3 regions of the Streptomyces sp. NPDC059534 genome follow, and region 2 is predicted to be linked to each of the others. Evidence: riboswitches for the same ligand, from Rfam matches in the RefSeq annotation. Region 2 holds a riboswitch; each other region holds the start of a gene.
The links. A riboswitch is a leader RNA that binds a small molecule or an ion and turns the genes downstream of it on or off. The one in region 2 is predicted to bind cyclic di-AMP.
Positions count from the first base shown of each region.

Region 1 (6,165 bases), on a different contig from region 2:
GCCCGCGGAGGCGGTGCGGTCGGCCCGCCGGCTGGCCGCCCGCCAGTTCGCGACGGGCGGCTGGAGCGTGGGGGCGGTCGCGCTGGTCGCCGGCTGGCTGGCCAGGACCCGGCCCCGGGGCACCCGGATCGCGGCGGTCTTCCCCGACGGGCCGCAGCGGTACTTCGACACCGTCTTCAACGACGAGTTCTGCGCGGCGCACGGCCTCCTCGACGGGCCGGTGCGCGAGGACCCGGTCGTGTACGAGCCCGGTGCGCGCGTGGACGGCTGGACCCGCAAGGCGCTGGAGCGGGTCCGTTGACCGCCACGAGCACGGCGCCTCCCGCCAAGGGGGGCGTCTGGCGGCAGAGCCGTACCTTCCCGCCCGCCGTGCGGCTGCTCTTCGTCAACCAGCTGACCATCAACCTCGGCTTCTACATGCTGATGCCGTACCTGGCCGCGCACCTCGCGGACGGTCTCGGGATGGCGGCGTGGGCGGTCGGTCTGGTCCTGGGCGCCCGCAATCTGTCCCAGCAGGGCATGTTCCTCGTCGGCGGGGCGCTCGCCGACCGGCTGGGCTTCAAGCCGCTCATCGTGGCCGGCTGCGCGCTGCGGACGGTCGGCTTCGGGGCGCTGGCGTTCGCGCAGTCGCTGCCGATGCTGATCGCCGCCTCGCTGGCGACCGGGCTCGCGGGGGCGCTGTTCAACCCCGCCGTACGGGCCTGCCTCGCGGCGGAGGCCGGTGAGGAGCGGCGGGTGGACGCCTTCGCGCTGTTCAACGTGTACTACCAGGCGGGCATCCTGCTCGGGCCGCTCGTCGGGGTGGCCCTGACGGGGGTGTCGTTCCGGCTGACGTGCACGGTGGCGGCGCTGCTGTTCGCCGGCCTGACGTTCGTCCAGCTGCGGCACCTTCCCGTACGGGCCGGGGCGCCGGGCCGGGAAGCGGAGGCGCGGGGGCAGTTCCGCACGGTCCTGTCCCACCGCACCTTCTGGTTCTTCTCGCTCGCCATGACGGGCTCGTACGTCCTGTCCTTCCAGGTCTACCTGGCGCTGCCGCTCGCGGCGGACGGAACGGCGCTGACGACGGCGCTGTTCGTCGTCTCGGCGCTGGTCGCGCTCGCCGGCCAGCTGCGGATCACGGCCTGGTGCCGGCGCCGGCTGAGCCGGGAGCGCTGTCTCGTCCTCGGGCTCGGCCTGATGGGCGTGGCCTTCCTGGCCCCGGCGACGCTGGGCCGGGGCGCGGCCGGGCTCCTGCTGTGCGCGGCCGTGCTGGCCGTCGCGAACGCGGTGCTCTACCCGTACGAGATGGACACCGTCGTCGCCCTGTCCCGGGGGCGCTGGGTGGCCACCCACTACGGGCTCTACAACACCGTGTGCGGGGTCGGGATCACCCTCGGGAACCTGGGGACGGGCGCGCTGCTCGACGTGACCGGCTGGTCGGCGGTGCCGTGGTTCGCCCTGTGCGCCGTGGGCCTGGTGTGCGCGGCGGCCATGGCCCTGCTGGCCCGGGGCGGGCGGCTCGCCGCGGCGGCCGGGGACTGAGGAAGCGGCCCGAGCGGCCGCCGGGTCGCCCCCGCTTGTTCGTCGGGCCGCCTGTCCGCCCGGCTGCCCGGGTCGTTTGTCCGCCGGGTCGCCCGCCCGGCCGGGCTACGCCAGTCGGCCGCACGGGAGTCGCCGCCCGGTGCGGCGGCGGCCACCCTGGGATGGCGCGGTGCGGACCGCGGCCGGGCGGACCGGGCAGGAGAGCACAGGTGGGGCACCCCCTAGGAGCGGCGGGCGGCGGGCGGCGCGGCGCGGACCGCCGTGCCTACGGCGGTGCCCGGCGGTTCATCCGGGCCCTGCCGCCGCTGGTCATCGCGGGCGGTGTCGTCTTCGACGTGCTGACCCCGCCCGCGTACACGGCGGCCCCGCTGTTCTCCGCCGCCCCGCTGATCGCCGCGCCGTTCTTCTCCATGCTCACCACGCTGCTGACCGGACTCGCCGCCGCCCTCGCCTCCGTCGGGCTGCACCTCTACAACGACACCGCGAGCGACATCCCGGGGCTGACCGAGACCCTGACCGTCGTCACCGTCTCGGCGCTGGCCCTCCTCATCAACCGGGTGGTGCGGCGCAGCGGCGAACGGCTCGCCTCGGCACGGGTCATCGCGGAGACCGCGCAGAAGGCGGTGCTGCCGATGCCGACCGAGCGGATCGGCGGGGTCCAGTGCGCGGCGCGGTACGAGGCCGCGCAGGCGGACGCGTTCATCGGCGGCGACCTGTTCGCCGTCCAGGACACCCCGCACGGGGTGCGGCTGGTGGTCGGGGACGTCCGCGGCAAGGGGCTGGAGGCGGTCGAGGCCGTCGCCGTCGTCATCGGGGCGTTCCGGGAGGCGGCCGAGCAGGAGCGGACCTTGGAGGGCGTGGCGCAGCGCCTCGAACGGGCGCTGGCCCGGGAGGGCACCCGCCGCCACGGACTCGACGCCTTCGAGGGGTTCACCACCGCGGTCCTCGCCGAGATCCCGCGTGCCGACGGCAGCGGTACGTTCGACGGGTTCGTCCGGGTCGTGAACCGAGGCCACCCGCCCCCGCTGATGCTGTTCACGGACGGGCGGCTGGACCTGCTGGAGCCGTCGGAGGCGGCGCTGCCGCTCGGCATGGGGGACCTGGCGGTGTGGCCGGACCGGGCCGAGGCGCGGCCCTACCCGCCGGGCGCGACGCTGCTGTTCTACACCGACGGCCTGTCGGAGGCGCGGAACGCGGAGGGCGTCTTCTACGACCCCGCGGAGCGGCTCGCCGGCCGGATCTTCCCGGGGCCGGAGGAACTGCTCGACGCGCTGGTGGACGACGTACGGCTGCACACCGGCGGAGGGGCGACGGACGACATGGCGCTGCTCGCGGTGAGCCGGCCCGCGACGGGGCAGCCGCAGCGGCGCCGGACCATGCCGGTGGTGCCGCCGGGAGGGCCCGGTCACCAGGCGTAGTCGAGAGGTGTCCCTGTGATAACAATTGACATAACGTCAGATCGAGAGGGTTTGGTGATCTCGTTCTGAAGGGGGGTCAACTCGGTCTATTCTCCCCCAATTCAATGAACGATCAAGAGGAACAGCTTGGAATCGGGACCCCCTGTCTATTAACGTTCGATAACGCAGCGCGGTCGTCCCAGCCGTCGCAAGAGGCGGCACCGTGCGCACGCGCCGAATCCTGAAAGGGAACCGGGGAACCACCACTTGGGGTGAATCGGGCCTTTCGCACCTGTGCGACCGTGTCCGTAGGAGACCTTCCTGCTCCGAACCCGTCAGCTAACCCGGTAGGCGAGAAGGAAGGAAAGGAGCGCCCCTCCGTGGCGTCCAACACCCCCGCACCCGAAGCCCCCTTCGATGCCTTCGGTGGCGGTGCGGGTCCCGCCGCCCCGGACACCGAATGGAACCCCACCGAGGGTTCCCTCCGCGCCGAGAGCCGCTCCGGCGGCCGGCACCGGGTCGTCAAGCAGCGCTCCAACTTCGCCCGTTCCTCCACCGTCCTCGGCGTCGGCGTGATCGCCGCGGTCGGCGCGGGCGGCCTCGCCACCGCGCAGGAGAAGCCCCCGGTCGCGATCTCGCTCCCCGACCTTCCCGACCTCGGCCTGCCGGACGCCCACGACCTCCCCGGCGTCGGCGACCTCCTCCCCGACGAGGACCCCGAGCCGGTCAGCGCGGCCCGCGCCAACCCCAACCCGCTCACCGCCGCCACGTACACCACCACCGACGAGCGGACCGGCCAGGACGACCAGGCCGCGAAGACCGCGACCGGCGCCGGCGACGCGGGCGAGGCCCTGCGCGCCCGCATCCTCCAGCAGGCCGAGCAGCAGCAGGCGTCCGCCGACGCCGCCGACAAGGCGGCGGCGGAAGAGGCGGCGGCCGAGAAGGCGGCGGCGGAAGCCGCGGCCAAGGCCGACGCGGCGGCCAAGGCGGCCGCCGAGGCCAAGGCGAAGGCCGAGGCGGAAGCGAAGGCGAAGGCGGAGGCGGAAGCCGCTGCGAAGGCCGAGGCCGAGCGCCTCGCGAAGCTCGCCGCGAGCTACTCGCTGCCCCTCTCCTCGTACACCCTCACCGCCTCCTACATGCAGTCCGGCTCGATGTGGTCCTCCGGCTACCACACCGGCCTCGACTTCGCCGCGCCCACGGGCACCCCGCTCAAGGCGGTCCACGGCGCCACAGTCAAGTCGGCCGGCTGGTCCGGCTCCTACGGCTACCGGATCGTCCTGGAGCTGGGGGACGGCACCGAGGTCTGGTACTGCCACCTCTCGTCGATGACGGTCTCCGCGGGCCAGACGGTGGGCACCGGCGAGACCATCGGCCGCGTCGGCGCCACCGGCAACGTCACCGGCGCCCACCTCCACATGGAGGTCCACACCCCGGGCGGCGACGGCATCGACCCGGCGCAGTGGCTCCGCTCCAAGGGCCTGTCGCTCTGACCGAAGCGGAATAGGCCCGGCGGCCGGAGCGGTTGATCCACCCATGACCACTCTCCGCCCGCTGGGCAGCTCCGACCTGCACGTCTTCCCGCTCGCCCTGGGCGGCAACGTCTTCGGCTGGACCGCCGACGAGGCACAGTCCTTCGCCGTCCTCGACGCCTACGCCGCCGCGGGCGGCAACTTCGTCGACTCCGCCGACGTCTACTCCGCCTGGGCCGAGGGCAACGAGGGCGGCGAGTCCGAGACCGTCATCGGCCGCTGGCTCGCCTCCCGGGGCAACCGCGCCGACATCGTCGTCGCCACCAAGGTCGGCGCCCACCCCCACTTCAAGGGGCTCTCCGCCACCACCATCAAGGGCGCCGCCGAGGAGTCGCTGCGCCGCCTCGGCACCGAACACATCGACCTCTACTACACGCACTTCGACGACGAGTCCGTGCCGGTCGAGGAGATCGTCACCGCCCTCGACCAGCTGGTGAAGGACGGCAAGGTGCGCGCCGTCGCCGCCTCCAACATCTCCCCGGAGCGGCTGCGCGCCTCCCTCGACTTCGCCGAGGCCGAGGGCCTCACCCGCTACGTCGCCCTCCAGCCGCACTACAACCTGGTCTCCCGCGAGACCTACGAGGGCCCGCTCCTGGAGACCGCCGAGCGGGCCGGTCTCGCCGCCGTCCCCTACTACGGCCTCGCCTCCGGATTCCTCACCGGCAAGTACCGCCCCGGCGCCACCGTCGACAGCGTCCGCGCCGCCGGAGCCGGCGGCCACCTCGACACCGAGCGGGGCCGGGCCGTCCTCTCCGCGCTCGACACGGTCGCCGAGGCGCACGGGGCGGAGCTCGCCACCGTCGCCCTCGCCTGGCTCGCCTCCCGGCCCACCGTCGCCGCGCCCATCGCCTCGGCCCGTACGGTCGAACAGCTCCCGGCGCTGGTCGCGTCCGCCGGCCTCACGCTCACCGAGGCCGAGCTGACCCTGCTCACCGAGGCGTCCGCCGGCCAGCGGGTGTCCCGCGACGCCGCTCCCTGATCCGGCCCGATCGGCACGACACCCCTCGACACCCCTAGCTCCGGTACGGGTTGTAGCCGCCGTAGTCCAGGTACTGCGGCGGCGCCCACACCCGGCCCGTCGCCCGTGCCGCGTACGTCAGCGCCGGCGAGGCGACCTGGCGGCGCTGCCACAGGTGGTGCAGCAGTTCCTGCTCGCGGGCCGGGAAGTCCGGTCCGGCCGTGCCGCGCCGGGCCCGGTCCCGGAGGAACGCGAGGGTCGTCGCGAAGGACTCGTACTCGCCGACGGCCCGCGCCGCCGCCGGGCCGTACGTCCGGCCGGCGGACGTCCGGGCCAGCCGGCGGGCGCGCATCGAGGAGAGCGCGAGCGGCTCGGCGGGGGAGAGCCAGCCGGCCGCCGCGTACGCCGGGAGCTCGCCGGATATCGTGCGCAGTTCGCGCTGCCGGCTCCAGACGGCGAGCCAGGTCAGCAGACCGAAGGCCGGGACCATGAGGGCCCCGTACACCGCGAAGAACGCCCACGGGCCGCCGAAGGTGGCCGAGCCGTTCCAGGCGGCGTGCAGCCCCATGGCGAGCAGCAGTCCGGCGAGCGGCAGCAGCACCCGGCGGAGCCGTCTGTCGCGCGGGGCGAGCGCGGCGAACCCGAAGCCGATGCCGGTGAGCACGGTGAACAGCGGATGCGCGAACGGCGACATCACGATCCGGACGAAGAACGTCCCGGCGGTCACCATGCCGATGCCGGAGGAGCCGAACTCCTGGTC
Region 1 covers NZ_JBHWAQ010000022.1:133,923-140,087, forward strand. The annotation lists gene ACFVZH_RS25430 (PLP-dependent cysteine synthase family protein) at 1-301, shown strand, start outside; gene ACFVZH_RS25435 (MFS transporter) at 298-1,521, shown strand; gene ACFVZH_RS25440 (PP2C family protein-serine/threonine phosphatase) at 1,683-2,939, shown strand; cyclic di-AMP (ydaO/yuaA leader) riboswitch at 3,141-3,287, shown strand; gene ACFVZH_RS25445 (M23 family metallopeptidase) at 3,299-4,408, shown strand; gene ACFVZH_RS25450 (aldo/keto reductase) at 4,452-5,426, shown strand; gene ACFVZH_RS25455 (PrsW family intramembrane metalloprotease) at 5,461-6,165, opposite strand, start outside.
Region 1: linked by a shared signal. The riboswitch ahead of ACFVZH_RS25445 (M23 family metallopeptidase) and the one ahead of ACFVZH_RS23175 (C40 family peptidase) in region 2 are both predicted to bind cyclic di-AMP.

Region 2 (6,165 bases):
CCACCGCCGCCGTCCTCCTCGCCGCCGGCACCCCGGGCAAGCGCATGGTCCTCCCCGGCGCCCGGGTCACCCTCGAACAGCCCACCCTCGACGAGCCGATGCGGGGACAGCCGAGCGACCTGGAGGTGCACGCGCGCGAACTGCTCCGGCAGCGCGCCATGGTGGCCGGGCTGCTCACCGAGCACACCGGACAGAGCCGGGAGCGGATCGACGCCGCCCTCGACCGCCTCACGGTGCTGGACGCCCCGGCGGCGGTCGCGTACGGCCTGGCCGACCACGTCGTCACCAGCCGGCGGGCCTCCGCCGGCGGCGCGGCACGGTGAGGCGGCCGTGGTCCCCGAGCTGCCGCCGCTGCCCGCCCTGACGGGGGCCGAGGGCGAGTTCATCGACGCCTACCTCGAAGTCGTGGACCTCCTGGGGAAGATCAATCCATCCAGGGGATCGCATACCTATGGGGCCTTGCGGGCGGCGCAAGCCCTGGTCGGGCGCGCGGAGGCGTTGCGCGCGGCCCTGACGCTCATGCATATGCGGGGCGAGAGCGAGGTGCACGCGGACACATTGGCGCGCGCCCTGCGGGTGTTGGACGGCGAGCGCCGGGCGGACCGGGTCACCGTCCCCCACACTCGGGCGAGTTGACATTCCGGCGTGTCGTGTCGAGGGCCGGACGGCCGACGCGCGCCGCAGAATCCATAGCTCGTTCGGCGTAGTCGACGAGTCGATATTTGCAGCGGGTGAGTTGCACAACAGGTGTACGCATTTGGCGGAATCGGACGTTCCGCCGCTGGTACGGGGCTCGTCGGCCAAACCTCCAAAGATCACAAAGGCTGCCTGTCCACCTGAATGGATCAGTCGTGAGGAGCCTCACATATCGCCGTTTCAACTCGGTTTTCGCCCATGTCGTGAGTCAAGATCCCTGACGACGACAAGCCCCCGCCACCACGGCGGGGCGGTCCGGGCGGACGCCGAGTCCTGCCGCTGTCCCGGACGTCTGGTCGACAGGATTGGATCGGCAGGAGTGGAGGACCCGATTTTTACGGGGCGTACGCGCTGTTCCGGCAGCGAGGCCGTTCCTTGGGGTGAAGCCGCAGCCGCGGCCGGGCATCTTCGCCAGCCCGAACCCGACAGGTCATCCTTCGCAGGCGGCTGACGAAGGGTTGCGCATGACTGCGCAGATGCACGTCCCGTCCCTGCTGTCCCGGGCCGGAGCCGTCTCGGCTCTCACCCTCGCCGCCGTCGGCGGCACGCTGCTCGCACCAGGAGCGGCGCCGGAGGCCCAGGCAGCGACCACACACGCGAACCAGGCACTGAGCGTCGCCGCGTCCAAGAAGGGATCGCCGTACCGGTACGGAGCCACCGGCCCCACCCGGTTCGACTGCTCCGGTCTGACGCTCTACGCGTACAAGAAGGCGGGCAAGTCGCTGCCCCGCACCGCGCAGCAGCAGTACAACAGGACCCGGCACATCTCCGCGTCCAGCAGACAACAGGGGGACCTGGTCTTCTTCCACTCCGGCGGGAGGGTCTACCACGTGGGCATCTACGCCGGCGGCGGCAAGATCTGGCACTCGCCCAAGACGGGCTCCTGGGTGAAGCTCGACAGGATCTGGTCGTCCAAGGTCTACTACGGCCGCGTCCGATGACGGCCCCCGCCCGCTGACGCGGGCCCCCGGACCGGAGTGAGGTGTGGGGTGGCGCCGCCCCCTCCTCCGCCGGACAGAGCCTGGGGCTCCCCGATCCGGCCTGACCGGCAGGACACCTCCTAGCAGCTCGGAACCGGGGCCGCCGTCCACGGGAGGGTGATCCAGACCGTCTTGCCGCCCTCCGCGGTCGGGGTGACGGAGAAACGGCCGCCGGCCTCCGCCGCGAGCGAGCGGATGATGACCAGGCCGCGGCCGTTGTCCTGCTGGACCGCCGCCGGGAGGCGGCGGGGTCGGCGGGGATGGCTGTCGGTCACGCCGATGTGCAGCACCTCCTCGCGGACCAGACGGACGTCGACGGTGAACGTCGGCGACTGGCCGAAGGTGTGGAGGACGGCGTTGGTGGCCAGCTCCGAGACGATCAGGCGGATCGCGTCGGCGGCGTCCGCGGCGCCGTCGAGGCCCCAGCCGGTGAGGACGTCCGCGACGTACCGCCGGGCCGTGGGCACCGAGGCGGGATCGCTCGGCAGCGTGACGGATGCTTCCTGGTGATCTGCCATGCGACGCAGTCCCTTTCCCGCCGGGAACACCGCCCCGGATTGCACTTCGCGTCAGAGTGCCACCGATCGTGCCGCCCCGGGCGGGGTTCCACCAAGATATGTCCCCATCTGTCGCCCGAAGCGGTGAACTCTGCGGCCCGCGCACGCGCTTGGGCCGCCGTCGCGTCAGCCGACGGGCGCCGTCCGCAGGATCGTCTCCACCGCACGCTCGACCTGTGCGTCGGTCAGGTCGGCCCGGGCCGTCAGCCGCAGCCGCGAGATGCCGTCGGGCACCGAGGGCGGCCGGAAGCAGCCGACCACCAGACCCTGCTCGCGGCAGTCCGCCGCCCAGGCAAGCGCCGCCTCCGGGGAGGGAGCCCGGACCGAGACGACGGCCGCGTCGGGCCGGGCCGCGGTGAGGCCGGCCTCGGTGAGCCGCCGGTGCAGGACGGTCGCGACGGTACGGGCCCGTCCGGCGAGGCCCGGTTCCGCGGCGATCAGCCGCAGGCTCGCGAGCGCGCCGCCCGCGGCGGCGGGGGCGAGCCCGGTGTCGAAGATGAAGGTGCGGGCGGCGTTCACCAGGTGCTCGATCACTCGGGCGGGGCCGAGCACGGCGCCGCCCTGGCTGCCCAGGGACTTGGAGAGGGTGAGGGTGGCGACGACGTCCTCGTCGCCGGCGAGGCCGGCCTCGTGGACGGCTCCCCTGCCTCCGTCGCCGAGCACGCCGAAGCCGTGGGCGTCGTCCACCACCAGGCCGGCACCGTGGGCACGGCAGGCCGTGGCGAGCTCGGACAGCGGGGCCTTGTCCCCGTCGACGGAGAAGACGGAGTCGCTGACGACCAGGGCCCGGTGCCCGGGGTGCGCGTCCAGGGTCTTGCGTACGGCCTCGGGGTCGCCGTGCGGGACGACGGCCGCCTCGGCGCGGGCCAGCCGGCAGCCGTCGACGATCGACGCGTGGTTGGCGGCGTCGGAGACGATCAGGGAGTCCCGGCCGCCCAGCGCGGTGAGCGCGGCGAGGTTGGCGGTGTAGCCGGAGGAGAAGACGAGGGCGGCCTCGAAGCCGCAGAAGTCGGCGAGCTCGCGCTCCAGGCGGGTGTGCAGCCGGGTGGTCCCCGTGACGAGCCGCGAGCCGGTGGAACCGGCGCCCCAGCGCCGTGCGGCCTCGGCCGCCGCCTCGGTGACCTCCGTGCGGCGGGTGAGCCCCAGGTAGTCGTTGCTCGCCAGGTCGAGGAGGTCCGACTCGGCCGCCCGGGGCCGCAGCGTCCGGACGAGACCGGCTTCCGCCCGGCGGCGCGCCTCGGCGTCGGTCCAGTCGAACGCGGTACGGCGCGGGCCCGCGGCCCGTGCGTCGTCGGCCTGTGGCATGCGGCGATCCTTTTGTAGGCAGCGCACAGACACTAGCCGGAGGGAGCCGAGGTCGGGATGTGGTCATCCACACACCCCAATCGGGGGCGTTTGTTCGGTTCCTCCTTGGCCCGGGGGCGGGCGGTAGGCAAGGATCTCAGGTTATGGACCTGCTGAACACGCTGGTGGAGAAGGGGCTGCGGCGCGAGCTGCCGACCCGTGAAGAAGCGCTCGCCGTGCTGGCGACGTCCGACGACGAACTGCTCGATGTGGTGGCTGCGGCCGGCAAGGTGCGCCGCCAGTGGTTCGGGCGTCGGGTGAAGCTCAACTATCTGGTCAACCTGAAGTCCGGGCTGTGTCCCGAGGACTGCTCGTACTGCTCGCAGCGCCTCGGCTCGAAGGCCGAGATCCTCAAGTACACCTGGCTGAAGCCGGACGAGGCGTCCCAGGCCGCCGCGGCGGGCGTCGCGGGCGGGGCCAAGCGGGTCTGCCTGGTGGCGAGCGGCCGCGGTCCGACGGACCGCGACGTCGAGCGGGTCGGCAGGACCATCGAGGCCATCAAGGAGCAGAACGAGGGCGTCGAGGTGTGCGCCTGCCTCGGTCTGCTCTCGGACGGCCAGGCGGAGCGGCTGCGGGAGGCCGGCGCCGACGCGTACAACCACAACCTGAACACGTCCGAGGCGACGTACGAGGGCATCACCAAGACCCACACGTACGCGGACCGGGTGGACACCGTGCAGAAGGCGCACGCCGCCGGTCTGTCGGCGTGCTCCGGCCTGATCGCGGGCATGGGCGAGACCGACGAGGACCTGGTCGACGTCGTCTACGCGCTGCGCGACCTGGACTCGGACTCGGTTCCGGTCAACTTCCTCATCCCCTTCGAGGGGACCCCGCTCGCCAAGGAGTGGAACCTGACCCCGCAGCGCTGTCTGCGGATCCTGGCGATGGTCCGGTTCGTCTGCCCCGACGTCGAGGTGCGGATCGCCGGCGGCCGTGAGGTGCACCTGCGCTCGATGCAGCCGCTGGCGCTGAACATCGCGAACTCGATCTTCCTGGGCGACTACCTGACCAGCGAGGGCCAGGCCGGCCAGGCCGACCTGGACATGATCGCGGATGCCGGCTTCGAGGTGGAGGGCGCGGGGACCACCACGCTGCCCGCACACCGCGCGGACGCGCTCGCGGCGGCGGGCGGCGGCTGCGGCTCGCACGGCTCGGCGGAGGGCACCGGCTGCGGCACGCAGACGTCCGCCGAGGGCGCGGGCTGCGGCTCGCACGCCGGTGGCGGCTGCGGCCCCTGCGGCGGTCACGCGGCGGAGCCGGCCGAGGCCCCCGCGGCCGAGGCGGACACCGCTCCGAACGGCGCCCGGCCCGATCTCGTGGCGGTACGCCGCCGGGGCGCCGGCACCGACCTGGCCCCGAATGCGTAACGACGAACTCCTCGCCCTGGACCGGGCGCACGTCTGGCACCCGTACGGCCCCATGCCGGGCCGCGCGGAACCGCTGGTCGTCGCGTCCGCGTCCGGTGTGCGTCTGCGGCTCGCCGAACCCGCCGAGGGTCAGGACGAGTTGGTCGACGGCATGTCGTCGTGGTGGTCGGCGATCCACGGCTACAACCATCCCGTGCTCAACGAGGCGGTACGCGGCCAGCTCGACCGGATGAGCCACGTCATGTTCGGCGGGCTCACCCACGAGCCCGCCGTCCGGCTCGCCGCCCGGCTCGTCGAGATCACCCCCGAGCCGCTGCGGCACGTCTTCCTCAGCGACTCGGGCTCCGTCTCCGTCGAGGTGGCGGCCAAGATGTGCCTGCAGTACTGGCGCTCCCTCGGCCGTCCCGAGAAGCAGCGGCTGCTGACCTGGCGCGGCGGGTACCACGGGGACACCTGGCAGCCGATGTCGGTCTGCGACCCCCAGGGCGGGATGCACGAGCTGTGGGCGGGGGTGCTCCAGCGGCAGGTCTTCGTGGACGCGCCGCCGACCGCGTACGAGGAGTCGTACGCCGAGCTGCTGCGGACGGAGATCGGGCGCCACGCGCACGAGCTGGCCGCCGTGGTGGTGGAGCCCGTGGTGCAGGGCGCGGGCGGGATGCGTTTCCACGACCCGGCCTACCTGCGGGTGCTGCGCGAGGCGTGCGACGCGCACGACGTGCTGCTCGTCTTCGACGAGATCGCGACCGGGTTCGGGCGCACGGGCAGCCTGTTCGCCGCCGATCAGGCGGGCGTCTCCCCCGATGTGATGTGCGTGGGCAAGGCGCTGACCGGCGGTTACCTGTCGATGGCGGCGACGCTCTGCACGGGCCGCGTCGCCGACGGGATCTCGCAGGGCGAGGTGCCGATCCTGGCCCACGGGCCGACCTTCATGGGCAACCCGCTCGCCTCGGCCGTGGCCCTCGCCTCGCTCGACCTGCTGCTCTCCCAGGACTGGGAGGTCGAGGTCAAGCGGATCGAGACCGGGCTGCGGGAGGGCCTCGCGCCGGCGGCCGACCTGCCGGGCGTGCGCGAGGTACGGGTGCTCGGCGCGATCGGCGTCGTCCAGCTCGACCACGAGGTCGACATGGCGGCGGCGACGCGCGCGGCGGTCCGGGAGGGCGTGTGGCTGCGCCCGTTCCGGGACCTGATCTACACGATGCCGCCGTACGTGACCGGCGGCGA
Region 2 covers NZ_JBHWAQ010000019.1:159,938-166,102, reverse strand. The annotation lists gene ACFVZH_RS23185 (ATP-dependent Clp protease proteolytic subunit) at 1-323, shown strand, start outside; gene ACFVZH_RS23180 (hypothetical protein) at 331-636, shown strand; cyclic di-AMP (ydaO/yuaA leader) riboswitch at 951-1,157, shown strand; gene ACFVZH_RS23175 (C40 family peptidase) at 1,161-1,637, shown strand; gene ACFVZH_RS23170 (ATP-binding protein) at 1,757-2,194, opposite strand; gene ACFVZH_RS23165 (8-amino-7-oxononanoate synthase) at 2,360-3,538, opposite strand; gene bioB (biotin synthase BioB) at 3,682-4,944, shown strand; gene ACFVZH_RS23155 (adenosylmethionine--8-amino-7-oxononanoate transaminase) at 4,937-6,165, shown strand, end outside.

Region 3 (6,165 bases), on a different contig from region 2:
GACCGGCCTCGGCAGGACCGGCGACTTCTACGCCTACCAGCACGAGGAGGGCGTCGAGCCGGACCTGGTCTGCGTCGCCAAGGCGCTCTCCGGCGGCTACGTGCCGGTCGGCGCCACCCTCGGCAAGGACTGGATCTTCAAGAAGGTCTACTCGTCGATGGACCGGGTCCTGGTCCACTCGGCGAGCTTCGGTTCGAACGCGCAGGCCATGGCGGCCGGCCTCGCCGTCCTCTCGGTCATGGAGACCGAGGGGACGGTCGCGCACGCCCGCCGGATCGGCGGCCTGCTCTCCGGCCGGCTGAAGGAGCTCGTGCCCCGGTACGAGCTGCTGCACGAGATCCGCGGGCGCGGGCTGATGATCGGGATCGAGTTCGGCCGGCCGTCCTCGCTGGGGCTGCGCGGCCGCTGGACGATGCTCCAGGCGGCCCGCAAGGGTCTCTTCGCCCAGATGGTCGTCGTCCCGCTGCTCCAGCGGCACCGGATCCTCACCCAGGTCTCCGGGGACCACCTGGAGGTGATCAAGCTGATCCCGCCGCTGGTCGTCGACGAGGCGGACGTGGACCGGTTCGTCACGGCCTTCACGGCGGTCATGGACGAGGCCCACGGCGGTGGCGGACTGATGTGGGACTTCGGGAAGACCCTGGTCAAGCAGGCGGTCGCCCAGCGCTGACCGGATCGCCCGCCGGGTTTTGCCTCTGAGGCAAGAAACTTGCCTCAGAGGCACGATCCTGGCGGAATGGAGGCATGGACCACGTCCCCGGGGAAACCTCCCCGGACCCCGCCGCCTCCGGCGTCCTGCCCGACGTCGCCCCGCAGCTGCGGGCCCTGCGCCGCCGCCGGGGGCTCACCCTGGAGGCCGCCGCCCAGCGGGCCGCCCTCTCGCCCGCCCACCTCTCGCGACTGGAGACGGGGAACCGACAGCCTTCGCTGCCGATGCTGCTCGCCCTCGCCCGTATCTACGGTACGACGGTCTCCGAGCTCCTGGGCGAGGCGCCGCCCGAGCGCGACCCCGTCGTCCGGGCCGACCGCTCCGAGCCCGTCGAGGCCGGCGGCTGGATCTATCGCCAGGCCGGCGGCGCCGGACGCGCCCTCCAGTGCCTGCGCGTCCACGTGCCGTATGCCACCCGGGCCGACATCGTGCGCGTCCACGCCGGCGAGGAGTGGATCCACGTCCTGGAGGGCCGGGTGCGGCTCGCGCTCGGCGAGGCCGTCCACGTCCTCGATCCCGGGGACAGCGCGCACTTCGACTCGCTGACCCCGCACCGGATCGGCGCCGCCACCCCCGGCGGGGCCGAGCTGCTCTTCGTCCACACCCTGATGCAGAGCCCCGCGGCCGAGCTGTGCCTCGGCGACGGAACCCCGCACCTGCGCTGACGCGCCTGATCCTGTCCGACAAGAAAGGACCGACATGTCCGAGAAGTCCGCACCGGTGACCGGCGAGGAGCGCGGGGAGGGCAAGTTCCCCAAGGGTCTCGTGCTGCGCCTCTTCGCCTATCTGATCGCCGGCCACCTCTTCGCCGGGTTCCTCTACCTGCTCTTCATGCTGGGCGGGCAGAACCAGTAGGCGGGACTACGCCTCCGTGAGCAGCCGCTCCCGCAGCCGCTCGCGGGTCTCCGGGGCCAGCTTCAGGCCCTCCGTGAGGTAGGTCTCCACCGTGCCCCAGGTCGCCTCGATCGTCTCGAAGGCGGCCCGCAGGTACTCCGCCCGCGCGTCGAAGAGCGGGCTCAGCAGCTCCATCACCTCGGGCGACATCGCGTCGGGGGCGGTGGAGCTGCGGCGCACCTTGTAGCGGCGGTGCGGGTCGTTCGACTTCACGTAGTCGGCCTCGATCGCCTCGCGCTCGACCCCGACGGCGAGCAGGGTGATCGCGATGGCGAGCCCGGCACGGTCCTTGCCCGCCGCGCAGTGCATCAGGGCGGGGACGCTCTCCTCGGCCATGGAGTGCAGGATCCGGCTGTGCTCCGAGGTCCGCTCGACCACCATCTTCCGGTACGAGTCGGACATCCTGGCGGCCGCCTTGCCGTCGCCGAGGATCTCCCGCAGCTGCGCGATCTCGCCGTCGCGCACCAGCCTCCAGAACTCCTTGCCGTCGGCCGGGTCGTTCAGCGGTATGTTCACGTTCCGTACGCCGGGCAGCTCGACGTCCGCGCCCTCGACCCGCCGGTCGGCCTCGTTGCGGAAGTCGAAGACGGTGTGCAGTCCCAGCGTGGCGAGGAAGGCGGCGTCGCTCTCGGTGGCGTGGGCGAGGTGTCCGCTGCGGAAGAGGCGGCCGGGGTGCACGGCGCGCCCGTCCGTCGTCGGCAGGCCGCCCACGTCCCGGAAGTTGCGGACCTCCGCCAGCTCGGGCTCGTTCGCTTCGGTGGGCGGTACCTGCGGAAGCTGCTGCGTCACGGATGCTCCTGGGTGTCGTCGTTCGGGTGCCCGACGCGAGATCGGTTCCAGGGGCAATCATCCAGGCGGGGCGGGGGCGGCGCACCCCCTCGGACGGGAATGGGCGATCTGTCCGAATTAAGGCGTTAGGTATAACGCGCCCTGGTTACAGGCGAGATGGGGCAGGGCGCGTGAGCAGCGTCATAAAGGTGACGGATCGTGGCCGACGGCCCGGAGCAATTGCCGTACGGAAAAAGGAGATCGAGGGACCGTCATCCACACAGGGTGACCGGAATTCGAGCCGCATGACGTGCCGCGGAATGGCCTTGGAAAACGGTGGGTTGTTCGCGCCGACCCCGCTCGTCTAGCGTCACCGTCAATCCGGTCGGACCGCCGAATCCTGCCACCGTCCGGAATTCACTCACCCATGTGTGGCAGGAGCGGGGGACCCAGGTACTACGCCGGTCCCGCGATGCAGGACGGCTTGGGGTGAAGCCGCGTGAGAATGCGGCCGGGCATCTCCCGCCCGAACCCGACAGCTCACCTCGCAGGCGCCGGAGAGGAATTCGCCATGCCCGCGAAGGGTAAGCACCGCCGTACCAGGATCAACCCCATCACGCGTGGATTCGTCGTCGCCGGCACCGGTGGCGCCGTCGTCGCCCTCCCGCTCCTCGGCGCGACCGGGGCCCACGCCGCCGAGCAGTCCGCTCCGGCCGCCGTCACCGCCGCCGCCCAGGTCAAGGCCGCCGCCGTCCAGGCCGCGCCCGCCGCCGCCAAGGCCGCGCCGAAGACGTACTCCGTCGTCCGGGGCGACTACCTGTCGAAGATCGCCGCCGACCACCACCTCGCGGGCGGCTGGCAGAAGCTGTACGCCGACAACCGCCAGGTCGTCGGCGAGAACCCCTCGCTGATCCTGCCCGGCATGAAGCTCACCCTCGGCGCCAAGGGCTCCGCGCCGGCCGCGCACAAGGCCGCCGCCCCCAAGAGCACCCAGAGCACGAAGAGCTCGGAGAAGAACGGCGACACCCAGCGCGCCTCCCGCAGCAGCGAGCGCTCCTCCGCCCCGGTCGCCGCCACCTCGGAGAACTCCGCGTCCGAGTCGTCCCAGACGGCGCAGTCGTCCGGTTCCTCCACCTCGGCCTCCGGCTGGGTCGCGCCCGTCGCCGGCGGCGGCTTCTCCACCCCGTACCACGCCTCCGGCTCCATGTGGTCCTCCGGCTACCACACCGGTGTCGACTTCATCGCCTCCTCCGGCACCACCGTCCGCGCCGTCGGCGCCGGCACGGTCGTCTCCGCCGGCTGGAGCGGCGCCTACGGCAACGAGGTCGTCATCCAGCACGCCGACGGCAACTACTCGCAGTACGCGCACCTCTCCTCCCTCTCCGTCTCGTCCGGCCAGACCGTCTCCGGCGGCCAGCAGATCGGCCTCTCCGGCTCCACGGGCAACTCCACCGGCCCGCACCTGCACTTCGAGATCCGCACCACCCCGAACTACGGCTCCGACGTCGACCCGCTGGCCTACCTGCGCCAGCACGGCGTCTCCGTCTGACGCGGACGCACTCCGACGGCCCGGCACGTATGTGCCGGGCCGTCGCCGTATTCCGGCCTTGGGAGAATCTTTATCGGTGGCATATATCACCCGCCGTCAACCCCTCCTTACGGTCGCGTAGGTCACATCCCAAAGGGAAGGATGTGCTCCCGTGGCAGACGATTCGAGATCAAGAGACAAGAACGCATTCGGGTCGTACGCGGCGATCGGTGACAGCTTCACCGAGGGCGTCGGAGACCCCGGGCCCGACGGGACGTACGTCGGCTGGGCGGACCGCTTCGCGGTCCTGCTCGCCGACCAGCTGCCGGAGCACGACGCCTTCCGCTACGCCAACCTGGCCGTGCGCGGGCGCCTCCTCGACCAGATCGTGGCGGAACAGGTCCCCCGGGCGAAGGAACTCGCCCCCGACCTGGTGACCTTCTGCGCCGGCGGAAACGACATCATCCGCCCCGGCACGGACCCCGACGAAGTCGCCGAGCGCTTCGAGCGCGCCGTCGCCGAACTGACCTCCGCCGTCGGCACCGTCATGGTGACCACCGGCTTCGACACCCGCGACGTGATCCTCCTCAAGCACCTGCGGGGGAAGATCGCCACCTACAACGGGCACGTCCGGGCCATCGCCGACCGCTACGGCTGCCCGGTCCTCGACCTCTGGTCGCTGAAGTCCGTCCAGGACCGGCGCGCCTGGGACGACGACCGGCTGCACCTCTCGCCGGACGGCCACACCCGTGTCGCCCTGCGCGCCGCGCAGGTCCTCGGCCTGCCGGTGCCCGCCGACCCGGACCAGCCCTGGCCGCCGGTCCCGCCGCGCGGCGCACTCGAGGTGCGCCGGGACGACATCCACTGGGCGAAGGAGTACCTCGTGCCGTGGATCGGGCGACGGCTGCGCGGCGAGAGCTCCGGCGACCACGTAGAGGCCAAGCGCCCCGACCTCATGCCCCTGTAGGTCCGGGGAGGACCGGCGTGGCCGGGCCGGCGGGGATCCGCTCCAGGACCCCGCCGGCGAACACGTCGTACAGCGGCAGCGTCTCCAGGTGGACATAGCCGATGTGGCAGTCGCAGACGGCGAGGGGGCAGGCACGGGGACGCAGGGCGGCGCGGTACGAGCCGTCGTACAGGTTCCCCAGCTCGGCCCTGACGAAGTGGCAGCGCCGCACCGTCCCCTCGCCGTCCACCGAGATCACCGACTCGCCGGTGCGGCAGGGCAGCCCCGCCGAGCGGTGCGGATGCCGGCTGTACGGGAAGAGCGGGTCGAGCGCCGTCCACCGCGCCGCCTCCGCGTCGGTGTACGTGTGTCCCTCGGCCGCGTTCACCCAGAGGTAGACGTGCGGCGGCAGCGCGGCGCGCAGCCGGCGGGCGTCCTCCCCGTGCTCGGGAAGGCCGACCACGCCCACGCTGAACCGGACGCCCCGCTCGGCGAGGTCGAGACACTTCCCGAGGAAGCGCTCGTACGGCGTCTGGCCCGGGTGGTACGTGCACCAGAGCGCCACGCGCTCCGGGTCCGCCTCCGCCAGCCAGCCGGTGCGGCAGCTCAGATTGGTCTGGATCGCCACCCGCTCGACGTGCGGCAGCCGGGACAGCTCGACCAGCGCCCGCCGGTACCAGGAGCGCACCAGCCCCTCGCCCCACGGCGTGAAGAGGATCCGCAGCCGGTCGCCGGCCTGACCGGCGGCCCACCCGGTGAACCGGTCGAGCGCCGCCCGGTCCGCGCGCAGCAGCTCGGGGCTGTCCCGCCGCTTGGCGAAGGGGCAGTACGGGCAGTCGAAGTCGCACGAGGAGAGCGGGCCCCGGTAGAGCACGGTCAGGTCCATGCCGGGCCCGCTACTTCGCCTCGTACGCGGCCATCGCGGCGCGCACGGCGGGGGAGAAGAGCTCGGGGCCGAGCCCGTCGGAGTGCGCGAGGCCCTCCGGCGACAACCTCAGGAGACCCGCCGGGGCGTCCCCGTCCAGCCAGCCGAACGCCTCGAACCGGCCCAGCTCCGCGGGAAGGTCCTCGAACGGCGAGGTGCCGAACCGCTCCTCGTACCCGGCGAGCGGCATGCCCTGCGCCTGGAGCAGCGACTGCAGCAGATGGCGCCGCCGGGCTTCGTCCCCGTCCATCGCGCGGCCCACCTCGGCGTGCGCGAAGTCCTCGGTCTCCGTGTAGGCGTCGATGAGAGAGCGGATCTCCCGCATGTCGACGGCGTAGTCGAAGGAGTAGTGGAGCGCCGAGGTGTACGAGCGGGCCCCGCAGCCCAGGCCGATC
Region 3 covers NZ_JBHWAQ010000004.1:14,478-20,642, reverse strand. The annotation lists gene ACFVZH_RS06050 (aspartate aminotransferase family protein) at 1-670, shown strand, start outside; gene ACFVZH_RS06045 (helix-turn-helix domain-containing protein) at 745-1,374, shown strand; gene ACFVZH_RS06040 (DUF6126 family protein) at 1,409-1,564, shown strand; gene ACFVZH_RS06035 (tyrosine-protein phosphatase) at 1,571-2,392, opposite strand; cyclic di-AMP (ydaO/yuaA leader) riboswitch at 2,753-2,938, shown strand; gene ACFVZH_RS06030 (peptidoglycan DD-metalloendopeptidase family protein) at 2,943-3,920, shown strand; gene ACFVZH_RS06025 (SGNH/GDSL hydrolase family protein) at 4,072-4,866, shown strand; gene ACFVZH_RS06020 (STM4011 family radical SAM protein) at 4,853-5,731, opposite strand; gene ACFVZH_RS06015 (STM4012 family radical SAM protein) at 5,742-6,165, opposite strand, start outside.
Region 3: linked by a shared signal. The riboswitch ahead of ACFVZH_RS06030 (peptidoglycan DD-metalloendopeptidase family protein) and the one ahead of ACFVZH_RS23175 (C40 family peptidase) in region 2 are both predicted to bind cyclic di-AMP.